2 regions of the Synechococcus sp. PCC 6717 genome follow, and region 1 is predicted to be linked to the other one. Evidence: riboswitches for the same ligand, from Rfam matches in the RefSeq annotation. Region 1 holds a riboswitch; the other holds the start of a gene.
The links. A riboswitch is a leader RNA that binds a small molecule or an ion and turns the genes downstream of it on or off. The one in region 1 is predicted to bind cobalamin.
Positions count from the first base shown of each region.

Region 2: it holds a riboswitch for cobalamin, as region 1 does, so the genes downstream of both, L5470_RS13050 (energy-coupling factor ABC transporter permease) here and L5470_RS08575 (sirohydrochlorin chelatase) in region 1, are expected to answer to the same signal.

Region 1 is NZ_JAKLTV010000017.1:47,054-50,546, forward strand. Features, by position in the region: gene L5470_RS08565 (amino acid ABC transporter permease) at 1-603, shown strand, start outside; gene egtD (L-histidine N(alpha)-methyltransferase) at 639-1,625, shown strand; cobalamin riboswitch at 1,689-1,821, shown strand; gene L5470_RS08575 (sirohydrochlorin chelatase) at 1,855-2,880, shown strand; gene L5470_RS08580 (2-isopropylmalate synthase) at 2,956-3,493, shown strand, end outside.
Region 2 is NZ_JAKLTV010000055.1:17,327-20,819, forward strand. Features, by position in the region: gene L5470_RS13045 (LCP family protein) at 1-1,079, shown strand, start outside; cobalamin riboswitch at 1,117-1,263, shown strand; gene L5470_RS13050 (energy-coupling factor ABC transporter permease) at 1,280-2,053, shown strand; gene L5470_RS13055 (energy-coupling factor ABC transporter substrate-binding protein) at 2,046-2,354, shown strand; gene cbiQ (cobalt ECF transporter T component CbiQ) at 2,369-3,160, shown strand; gene L5470_RS13065 (energy-coupling factor ABC transporter ATP-binding protein) at 3,165-3,493, shown strand, end outside.

The sequences.
Region 1 (3,493 bases):
GCGATTTCCTTCCCGATCGCCATTGTGCTTGGCATTCTCTTGGCAGCAATGACCACCTCCCCTTACCTGTTTTTGCGCTGGCCTGCTGCCGGATTTATTGAGGTGATGCGCGGTACCCCCATGATCACCCAACTGTTGTTGCTGTACTACGGTGTCGGGGCAGTTTTAGCGCAGATCAATTTAGCAACGTGGGTGAATGCGTGGACAGCAGGGGTCACGGCTCTAGCCCTTAACTATGCCGCTTACGAAGCAGAGGTCTTTCGGGCTGGCCTGGGCGGCGTGGATTCGGGTCAACGGGAGGCGGCGCTGTCCTTGGGGATGACCCAGCAGCAGGGGTTTGTGCGGGTGATTTTGCCGCAGGCGGCGCAAATTGTTATTCCACCCCTGATCAATGATTTCATTTATATGCTCAAGGATTCGGCCATTGTCAGTGTGATTGCAGGGGTCGATCTGACATCGGTGTTGCGGGTCTGGATCATCCGTCATAGTAGTCATCCCTTCCCCCTTTATGCCCTAGCGCTGGTGCTGTATTTGTTGATGAGTTTGCCGATCGCTGCGTGGGGGCGGCACATCGAACACCGTCTAAAGGCTAGAATGTCCTAGGGGTTGCCTCTGTTACCAGTTGCTGGAGCCAGTTGATGTTGCCTTCTGTGGGCGATCGCCTACACCTGACCTACCTGAGTGGTTCTAAAACCGATCCTGCTGGCCAAGATGTCATTGCTGGCTTGAGTTGTTCACCGCAAAAATATTTACCCTCCTACTACTTTTATGATGCCGTTGGGTCGCGGTTATTCGAGCAGATTACTGACCTGCCAGAGTACTACCTCACCCGCACCGAACTAGCGCTGCTGAGTCAACACGCCAAAGAAATTGCCACCCTGACCGGCATCTGTGAATTAATTGAGCTCGGCAGCGGCAGCGATCGCAAAATCCGCTACTTACTCTCCGCCTATGCCCAGCTACAACCTCAGCTTGTCTATCGTCCCATTGATGTCAGTGGCTCGATGCTCAAAACTAGTGCCATAGCGCTGCTGAAGGATTATCCCCAACTGTGGATCAATGGCCTTGTGGGCACCTACGATATTGGCCTAGAGCACTTGCCCCCACCCCTTGCACCGCGACGCTTACTCTGTTTCTTAGGCAGTACCCTAGGCAACCTCTCACCGGTTGAGTGCCAACGTTTCTTCAGCCAACTGTACCGGGTGCTCAATGTTGGTGACTACCTGCTCCTTGGAGTTGACCTAGTAAAAGACACCAAAGTTTTGCTTGCCGCCTACAATGATGCTCAGGGGATTACGGCTGCCTTTAATCGCAATATCCTTAGCCACCTTAACTGGCGATTTCAGGGCAACTTCGAGCCATTGGCCTTCGATCATCGAGCCATTTATAACCCAGTGGCACAGCAAATCGAAATGTATCTTGACAGCCAAAACACACAGACGGTAACCCTCACTGCCCTAGAATTGACCTGTGACATTGCCGCCGGGGAAAGCATCCTCACAGAAATCTCGCGGAAGTTTTGGCTGGATTCCCTAAGGTCAGACCTCGTGGCGGCTGGCTTGACGTGGGTTCGAGCCTTTACCGATCCAAACCACTGGTTTGCTCTATGTTTGTGTTGCCGGTGAACACACAGGAGGCGGTCTAGGGGGTAGCGAGTCCCCACCCCCCGCATAGACAGAGCCACAATACGCTCGTTAGAATTGGAAGGTTAACCGTGAAGAGCAGTTTGTAGGGAAACACCAGTGTAAATCTGGGGCTGTGCCGCAGCTGTGAGGGGAGCGATCCCTAAGCCAGAATGCCTACCTACTGCGGTTCACTCTATTTGTCTGCGTTGCACAGGCATGGAGTTATAGCGTGGTCGTTACTATTCAGCCCAACGATTCAATTCTTAATCCCCTGAGTTTTAGCCTTGATTTACCACCCTTACCCCAGCCCCGACCGCTACTGATGGTGGGTCATGGTACTCGCGATCCGCAAGGCCGCCAAGCATTTTTAGACTTTGCCCATGCGTATCATCAATTAGATCCTTGCCGCCCGGTCTTTCCTTGCTTCTTGGAGTTGACTCAACCCTCGATTTTTGAAGTTTTAAGCCAGTGTGCAGTAGAGGGCTACACCGATCTGTCGGTACTGCCGATTTTATTATTTGCGGCGCGCCACAACAAATTTGATGTGACCAATGAACTGGATCGTGCTCGCCAAGCGTTCCCGCAGTTGCGCTATCACTACGGTCGCCACTATGGCATTGCCCCTGAAATTCTCACCCTCTGGCGATCGCGCCTTGAAATGCTCGACTCACCGGAATTTAACCCCCGAGGCATTGGCCGCGACGACACGGTGTTACTGGTGGTGGGACGTGGCTCGAGTGACCCCGATGCCAACGGCGATGTCTTCAAGCTAGCGCGGATGCTCTGGGAAGGTAGTGGCTACAAGACCGTTGAGGTGTGCTTTATTGGTATTACCCATCCCCGCCTAGAGGTAGGGTTTGCCCGCGCCAATCTCTATCAGCCGCAGCGGGTGATTGTCCTGCCCCACTTTATGTTCACTGGCGCACTGGTGAAAAAAATCTATACCCTGACCGCTACTGCCCAGCAACAGTACCCGGCGGTAGAATACGTTAACTTGCCGGAAATTGGGTTACATCCGCAGTTATTTTATTTAACGCGGCAACGGGAAATAGAAACCCTCACCGGCCAAGTGGCCATGAATTGCGAAGCCTGTAAATTTCGCTTGGCGGCGATCGCCCATGGTGCCGATCATTCCCACCATCACCACCACGATCACAACCATAACCATGAGTCTCATTCCCACGGGCATCATCACCCCAGTGTGAATTTAGATCATCTACCCAGCTACCATCAACGGATTTGGCAGGTTCCCTAGGGGGATGGCCACCTAAGGAAAATGCTAGACTAGGGGGTAATGATCCCTTTTTTCAAGCTTGGACGGGGCTTGTTTATGGCGATAAAGTATCCTCCCCAGACGGTTGATCGCGTTTTGATTTTTGACACGACGCTGCGGGACGGAGAGCAGTCTCCGGGAGCCGCACTGAATGTAGATGAAAAACTCACGATCGCCCGTCAACTGGCTCGGCTAGGGGTGGATATTATCGAGGCTGGTTTCCCTTTTGCCAGCCCTGGAGATTTTGAAGCCGTGCAGCGGATTGCCGAAGTGGTGGGCACCGAAACAGGGCCAGTGATTTGTGGCCTAGCACGAGCCACCCGCTCGGATATTGAAGCGGCAGCCAACGCCTTAAAACCGGCCTACTATCCACGCATTCATACGTTCATTGCCACCTCTGACATTCACCTTGAGTACAAGCTCAAGAAAACCCGCGCAGAGGTACTAGAGATTGCCCCAGAGATGGTCGCCTATGCCAAATCCTTTGTGGAGGATGTGGAATTCTCACCGGAGGATGCTGGCCGCTCTGACCCCGAGTTTCTGTACCAAGTGCTTGAGCGGGTAATTGCGGCAGGTGCCACCACAATCAATATTC
Region 2 (3,493 bases), on a different contig from region 1:
ATTTATTGGTGCTAGGGGTTGACAAGGTTTTGGGGGCACCGGAAGGCTCGCCAGAAAGTTTCCGTGGCCGCACCGATACTATTTTGCTGGCGCGGTTTAACCCTGATGACAACACCATCACAGTGTTGAGTATTCCTCGGGACAGTCGCGTTGACATTCCGGGCTATGGGGTTGATAAAATCAATGCGGCCAATGTCTATGGTGATGTCCCCCTAGTTGCCAAGGTGGTGAGTCAAACCCTGAACTACACTCCGGTTGATCGCTACATTCGCATTGGCCCGGGAGCGTTTCGTGCCCTTGTGGATTTGGTGGGGGGCGTAGAGGTCAATGTTCCCAAGCGGATGTATTACAGTGATCACACCCAAAAACTCTACATTGATCTCTACCCTGGATTACAAACCCTCAACGGTGAGCAGGCTGAGGGCTTTGTACGGTTTCGCTACGATGACCTCGGTGACATTGGCCGGGCACAACGCCAGCAAATGTTGATCAAGGCGCTGCAAACGAAACTAGCGAATCCAGTCATGTTGACGCGGCTCCCCCAACTCCACGAGGTTCTCCAGAAACACGTAGATACCGATTTGACCTTTGGCGAACTGATGGCGATCGCCCAATTTAGCCTGCGCACGGATCCTGAGAATCTGCGCATGATTCTGTTGCCCGGGCGCTTTAGTGGTGATGGGTACGATGCCAGCTACTGGCTCCTTGACTACGACGGGATCGATCGCATCGTTGAGACTTACTTTGCAGCGCGATCGCGCTCAGTGTCAGCCAGCCCCACTTGGAGTGAAAGTGGTTCGGTACGCATCGCGTTACAAAATGCCTCGGGACACCCCGATGCGGCTCAAGATATGGCGGACTTTCTATACCACCATGGCTACAGCAATGTCATCATTAGCGATGACTGGCACCAAGAAGCCGCCGCAACCGAAGTCTTGGCGCAGCAAGGAGATTTAGGGGCGGCTCAAATGGTGCGCTCTGTATTGGGGGTTGGGCGGGTGTCGGCCAACTCAACTGGGGTGATTTCGTCGGATGTAACGGTGCGCATTGGCCGCGATTGGGTTGACATCCTGCATTGAGGCGCAAACGCTTCCAAGGGTAACCGAGCAGTCCTGACCTATAATAGCGCTAATCGGTTTCTGTGGGGAGCAGCCACAGAACGCAAGGGGGAAAGTCCGGTGCAAGTCCGGCGCTGTCCCGCAACTGTGATGACGGTTTTTGGCCGCTCTGAGTCAGGATGCCCGCCGAGGATTGTTGCATATCTGCGAGGTACAGATGAATGAAAGTCAGGCAATGGAAGCGGCTCCCTCTGCTGGGGGCGATCGCCCTGCTGGCGATGTATATGGTGATTGCCAGCCCGAGGGCGGTGTTGGCGATGCACATCAGTGAAGGGTTTTTACCCGTTGGCTGGGCGCTGGGCTGGTGGTTAGGGTTCTTGCCATTTTTGGGATGGGGACTCTGGTCACTGCGGCAACAGGTGAAGACACAGCCCGAGTCCACCCTACTACTCGCATTGGCGGGMGCCTATGCATTTGTTTTATCGTCGTTAAAACTTCCCTCGGTCACCGGTAGCTCGTCCCACCCGACGGGAATTGCCCTAGGAACGGTTCTTTTTCGGCCACCCATCATGACGGTGTTGGCCACCTTGGTCTTACTGTTTCAGGCGTTGCTCATTGCCCACGGTGGCTTGACCACCTTGGGTGCCAATGGCTTTTCCATGGCAGTGGTCGGGCCATGGGTGGCATGGGGCTGCTATAACGGCATCTTGCGTCTGACCGGAAAGCCGGCGATCGCCCTGTTTACTGCTGCGTTTGCGGCTAATGTCATTACCTATGCCCTCACCGCGTGGCAGTTAGCCCTAGCCTTTCCCGATAGTGTTGGCGGGGTGGCAGCCGCATTTGGCAAATTTGCCGCCGTGTTTGCCATCACCCAAATTCCCCTTGCCATTAGTGAGGGTCTATTGACGGTTTTAGTCTGGAACTGGCTCACCACTTACTGCGCAGCAGAATTACGCACCCTTAATCTGTTACAGGAGCGTGGTCACCATGGTTAACTCGAAAGCGAAGCAGGTTTGGCTGCTGCTTGGTGCCGTTGTGCTCCTTGGGGCAGCACCGCTGCTGTTTGTTAACGCCGAGTTTGAAGGTGCCGATGCCCAAGCGGAAGACCTCATTACCGACATTGCACCCGATTATACCCCTTGGGCTACGCCGGTGTTTGAACCCCAGAGTGCGGAGGTTGAGTCACTATTCTTTGCCCTGCAAGCCAGTCTGGGGGCGGGGGTGATTGGCTTTGTGGTGGGGCAATACACCGAGCGCCACCGCCAAAAACGTCTTCAAATTCGCCGGGAGAAGTAACGGTAGCGTGCTGCATGCACCATCACCTTGACTCCTACGCCTACCGGAATGGGCTACGGCACATACCGCCCGAGCAGAAGCTCCTTTTTGCGATCGCCCTGCTCCTGTTTACGTTTTTTGCCCATCCTCTCAGTCAAGGGCTGTTGTGGCTCTGGCTCAGTGTCTGGGTTGTTGGCTATGCTCGCATCCCGTGGCGGGTTTATGCTGCGGTGCTCGGGGCGATCGCCCTATTTTGGGTGTTGAGCCTGCCCAGCCTGTTAGTGCAGGTGGCACCCACAAGCTTAGTGACGACAACAACAGAGCCACTGCTGGGGCGCCTCAGTGTTGGTGGATGGTCGGTCTTTATTCCGCAGGCACAGGTCACTCAAGCCCTTGGGGTGGGGCTGCGCACCTTGGTGGCCAGTAGCTGTTTGGTCTTTATCCTTTTCACGACCCCCTTTCCAGAACTGCTAGGGGTACTTGAGCGGCGCTCAGTCCCCTCCTTTCTGCTGGATATTTTGATGCTCATGTATCGCTATATTTTTATTCTGCTGGACACAGCCGTCAGCCTCCAGCTCGCACAGCGGGCACGGGGGGGGTATCAACGGCGATCGCGCTGGCTCTATAGCCTCAGCCTGTTGGCAGCACAACTGTTTCGGCAGTCCTTACAGCGCTACCAAGGCACAAACCTTGCACTCCTGAGTCGCGGGTTTACGGGACAGTTTCGGGTGTGGCGATCGCCGCCCTACGCATACTCCCAGCGGTATGCTGTGGAAGCAGGACTTGGCGGTGGCCTGCTGCTGCTAGTCAATCGTATCCTTGGTTGAGACTATGTCTGTACCGCTGCTGGAGTTTCGCCACGTTTGGTTTCGCTACCCCAACACCCTAACACCGGTGTTGCAAGACTGCTCGGTGGCGCTTGGTGCTGGTCGGAAAACCGCCCTACTGGGTCTGAATGGCTCTGGCAAATCCACCCTCTTTTACGTGGCGGCAGGACTCTACCGCTGCGATCGCGGTGAGGTGTACTGGCAAGGACAGCGACTCGTGCATCAACCCGCAGCATTGCGGCAATGGCGGCAGCGAGTGGGGCTAGGGTTTCAAGACCCAGAGCAACAATTGGTGGCCGCCACTGTGGCGGAGGATATTTCCTACGGTTTGTG